DNA from 2 places in the Actinoplanes sp. NPDC049598 genome. Region 2 is predicted to be linked to the other one. Evidence: riboswitches for the same ligand, from Rfam matches in the RefSeq annotation. Region 2 holds a riboswitch; the other holds the start of a gene.

Region 1 (2,194 bases), on a different contig from region 2:
AGGCGGCGAACACGACCTCGGGCGCGCCGTCGGCCCGGATGCCGCCGCCCGGCTCCAGCACGACGACCCGGTCGACCAGCGGCAGGGCCTCGGCCACCCGGTGCTCGACGATGATCATGGAGGCGTCGATGCGGGCCGACGAGATGCCCTCGCGGACCAGTGCGGCGCCGTCCGGGTCGAGGTTGGCCGTCGGCTCGTCGAGCAGCAGCAGGCGCGGGCGCAGGGCGAGCACCCCGGCCAGGGCGAGCCGCTGGGCCTCGCCACCGGAGAGGGCCGCGGTCGAGCGGATGATCGGATAGGGAAAACCGACCCGGTCGAGCGCGTCGCTGACCCGCGGCCAGATCTCGGCCGCCGGCACCCCGCGGTTCTCCAGGCCGAAGGCCACGTCGTCGCCGCTGCGGGCCATGACCAGCTGGGTCTGCGGGTCCTGGAAGACGATGCCGACCTGGTCGCGGGCCTTGTGCGGCTCCAGTCCGTCGATCTCGATGGTGCCCTCGGCCTCGCCCGAGTCCTCCGGCAACAGCCCGGCCAGCGCGGCCAGCAGGGTGCTCTTGCCGGCCCCGGAGGGACCCAGCAGGAGCACCCGCTCGCCGTGCGCTATCCGCAGGTCGACGTCGCGGACGGCCCAGGCGCGGCGGCCCGCGTGCCGCCAGCCGAAACCGCGGAGAACGACCTCACTCATGTCGGGAACTAGACCAGATCAGACGAGCGCACGCGAACGCCCCGCCGCGAACCGGTCGAGCACGCCGGTCTGGGCCAGCGCGCGGGTCAGCGCGACACTGCCGAAACCGGCGATCACCAGCGAGGAGATCGCGGTGAGGACGATGTACCAGATCCGCATGGTGGCCCACGACGTGCCGCCGTACCAGACGAACGCGTCGTAGACCGAGGCCACCACCCCGGCCGTCAGGGCGGCCAGCAGCGCCACCGGCAGGCGGTAGGACTTGTAGGCGAAGGCGGCGAACACGAGCTCGGCCCCGAGGGCCTCGAGCGGGCCCTGGATGATCAGCGTCCAGCCCCAGCTCGTGCCGATCGCGGCCGAGACCAGCGCGGCCAGGCTGAGGGTGTAGAAGGCGGCGCCCGGCTTGCGGACGATCAGAGCGCCGAGCACGGCCGGGACCAGCCAGACGCCGTACAGCACGGCCCGGCCGGGCAGCGGGATGGCGTCGGCGGGGCCGTTCCAGAGCAGGCCCCAGGCCCAGAAGATCACGCCGAACGCGACGGCGATGATCGAGGCGATCACGATGTCGATGGTGCGCCAACGGTTGTTCATGTGAAACCTCCCAGTGGGTACCGGGAGGAGACGCACGCCGTCATGACGACGGCGCGGCTGGAGGAAAGACCGAACTTCCTGCGCTGGCATTACCCAGATCAGGTGCGAGGGTCTGCGGTTGCCCGCACTCTCAGCGCTGTGCGCTCCCCTGTCGGACGAAGTTCATTCGCGACCTACCTCGAGTTGCAGGTGCGCAAGCCGACGACGGCGTCTCCACCGTCGCGAATGAACTTCGCTGTATTAGTTTCGATGACGCTAACACTGGTTTTTCATTACGCCTATCGAGGGAGTGATCACATATGGAGGTCAAGGCCAGGGGTTTGACTTTCGACGTCTTCGAAGGCGGCCCGGAGGACGGCGACCCGGTCCTGCTGCTGCACGGTTTTCCGCAGGACCACCGCGAGTTCGACCTGCTCACGCCGAAGCTGCACGAGGCGGGCCTGCGGACGTACGCCATGGATCAGCGCGGCACCTCCCCCGGCGCCCGGCCGGCCGACGTCGGCGCGTACCGCCTCAGCGAGGCCGCAGCCGACGCGGTCGGCGTCCTGGACGCCCTGGGCCTGGAGTCCGCGCACGTCATCGGGCACGACTGGGGCGCGCAGATCGGCTGGCTGCTCGCCGCCTTTTATCCCGAGCGGGTCCGCACGCTGACCGCGGTCTCCGTGCCGCATCCCCAGGCGCTGCGGCTGGCCCTGCGCACACGGCCGTCGCAGCGGGCCCGGATGGCGTACTTCAAGGTCTTCCAGTCGCCGGTGGCCGAGCGGTTCCTGCTGAGCCGGGACGCCGCGGTGCTGCGCTGGATGCTGCGGCCGATCGGCGAGCGGGCCCAGCTCTACGTGGACGCCGCGCGGGAGCCGGGCCGGCTGACCGCCGGTCTGAACTGGTACCGGGCGCTGACCGGGGACCAGCTCAAGGACGTAC
Region 2 (2,194 bases):
GACACCGGTGTCCTGCCGACACCGTCGTTCGACGGCTTCACCCCGCCCCAGCCCCGCGCCGCCCAGCAGGGCCGGGAGGGCGAGCTGACCGACTGGGTCGGCGGCCTGGGCCGGTAATCGATAGGCAAACATCAATGGAATGATCCATCGGGGAGGTACCGCGCGGCCTCCCCGCGCTCCACGATGTGGTCATGACCCCTGACCGGCAACCCCGCCTCCGCCGGCTCCTGGCCGGCCTCGCGATGGTCTTCGCCCTCTCCGGCACCGCCCTGGTGGCGCCGGCCGTGGTGGCGCCCACGACCACGGACGCGGCCCAGGCCGCCGTCTACTCGAGCTGCACGATCTCGCGCTGCTCAGCCGCCCGCACAGCCCGCACCGGCTGGTCGTCGCTCGGCTGGCCGACCAGCAGCGGCTGGTACTCCTGGCCGTACGGCCAGTACAACTACACCGGCGGCACCTTCCAGAACCGCGAGCAGCAACTCCCCCTCAACGCCACCTACAACGAGTACGACGTCTACTCCCGCACCCGCGGCGCCACCCGCGACGCGTACCGGATCGTGGTCAACCGCTCCACAAAGGAAGCCTGGTTCACCCCCGACCACTACGTGACCTTCTACAAGCTCTGATCATGCGGCGAGGAGCCGGCTGTGATTTCCGGCTCCTAGCTTTTTTCGCCGCGGACCGGTTATGGTCCGAACAACAACCCCACGGGAGTCCGGTGCACCGGGCTGAGAGGGGGGCCGACGCAGCCCCCGACCGTAGAACCTGATCCGGGTCATGCCGGCGCAGGGAGGAGCGTTCGTTGTTTCCTCGTTTGCATGTAGTCACCGACTCGCTCGACGTCGTGCGAGGGGCGGTCGGCCACGGGCCGGTCGCCATCCAGGTGCGGGAGAAGAAGTCCGATCGCGCGGCCTACGAGCTGACCGTGGCCGCCCTCGACGTGTGCCGGCGCGCTGGTGACGCGATCTGCCTGGTGGACGACCGGGTAGGGGTGGCCCTGGCGGCCGGCGCCGACGGTGTCCACGTGGGTGCGGAAGATCTGCCGGTCGCTGCGGTGCGGCGGGTGCTCGGTCCCTCGGCCATCGTCGGCGCCACGTGCCGTACGCCCGAAGCCGCCGAACAGGCGGTCCGCGACGGGGCGTCCTATCTCGGGTCCGGGCCGGCCTTCGCCACCACCAGCAAGGCAGGACTCCCCGATCCGATCGGGCCGGAGGGGATTGCCAGGGTCGCCGCCGCGGTGCCGGGCACGCCGGTCATCGCGATCGGCGGGATCACCCCGCAGCGGGTGCCGCTTCTCCGGGCGTACGGCGTGGCCGCGATCTCGGCCGTGGCGGGCGACCCGGCCGGTGTCACGATCGCGTTCCTGAAGGCGCTGGCATGAGCGACGTCGTGGTGGTGGGCGGCGGGATCATCGGCCTGTCGATCGCCTGGCAGCTCGTCGAGCGGGGCCGGGACGTGACCGTGCTCGACGGCGGCGACGAGGGCGCCTGGCACGTGGCGGCGGGCATGCTGGCCCCCGGCGGCGAGTCGGCGTTCGAGGACCCGGCGCTGGTGCGGCTGATGGAGCGGTCGGCCGACCTGTGGCCCGGCTTCGCGGCCGGGCTCGGCGTCGACGTCGGCTACGACGACACGGGAACGCTGAGCCTGGCGATGACCGCGGACGACGTGGCCTCCGCGGCCCGGCATTGGACGAAACAGCAGCTTCCGCTGCTGCGCCCGTCGGAGTTGCGGTCGCTGGAGCCGGCTCTCAGCCCGCGGGTACGGGCCGGCGTGCACTCACCCCGTGAGCGGCAGGTCGACCCGCGCCGGGTCGTGGCCGCGCTCCGGGCGAAGCTGAGCGGCCGGATCGTCGCCAAGCGGGTCGACTCACTGTCCGACGTGGACTCCGGGACGATCGTCGTGGCGGCCGGCACCGGCACGGCCCGGCTCACCGGACTCCCCGTACGGCCGGTCAAGGGTCAGGTCCTTCGCCTGAAAGGCGAGCCGGGTCTGCTGCGGCACGTGCTCGACGCGACCGTCGACGGCCGGCCGGTGTACGTGGTGCCCCGCCAGGACGGCGAGATCGTCGTCGGCGCCACCCAGGAGGAACGCACCGACAGCCTGATCACCGCGGGCGGGGTGTACGACCTGTTGCGGGCCGCGATCGAGCTGGTGCCGGGTCTGGCCGAGCTGGAGCTGGCCGAGACGACGGTCG

What was found. A riboswitch is a leader RNA that binds a small molecule or an ion and turns the genes downstream of it on or off. The one in region 2 is predicted to bind thiamine pyrophosphate.
Region 1: linked by a shared signal. The riboswitch ahead of AB0J66_RS26780 (ECF transporter S component) and the one ahead of AB0J66_RS21785 (thiamine phosphate synthase) in region 2 are both predicted to bind thiamine pyrophosphate.

Annotation. Positions count from the first base shown of each region.
Region 1 is NZ_JBFAOX010000012.1:114,915-117,108, forward strand. Features, by position in the region: gene AB0J66_RS26775 (ABC transporter ATP-binding protein) at 1-682, opposite strand, end outside; gene AB0J66_RS26780 (ECF transporter S component) at 701-1,273, opposite strand; TPP riboswitch at 1,331-1,433, opposite strand; gene AB0J66_RS26785 (alpha/beta hydrolase) at 1,573-2,194, shown strand, end outside.
Region 2 is NZ_JBFAOX010000009.1:131,013-133,206, reverse strand. Features, by position in the region: gene AB0J66_RS21795 (hypothetical protein) at 1-117, shown strand, start outside; gene AB0J66_RS21790 (ribonuclease domain-containing protein) at 192-626, shown strand; TPP riboswitch at 698-809, shown strand; gene AB0J66_RS21785 (thiamine phosphate synthase) at 803-1,381, shown strand; gene thiO (glycine oxidase ThiO) at 1,378-2,194, shown strand, end outside.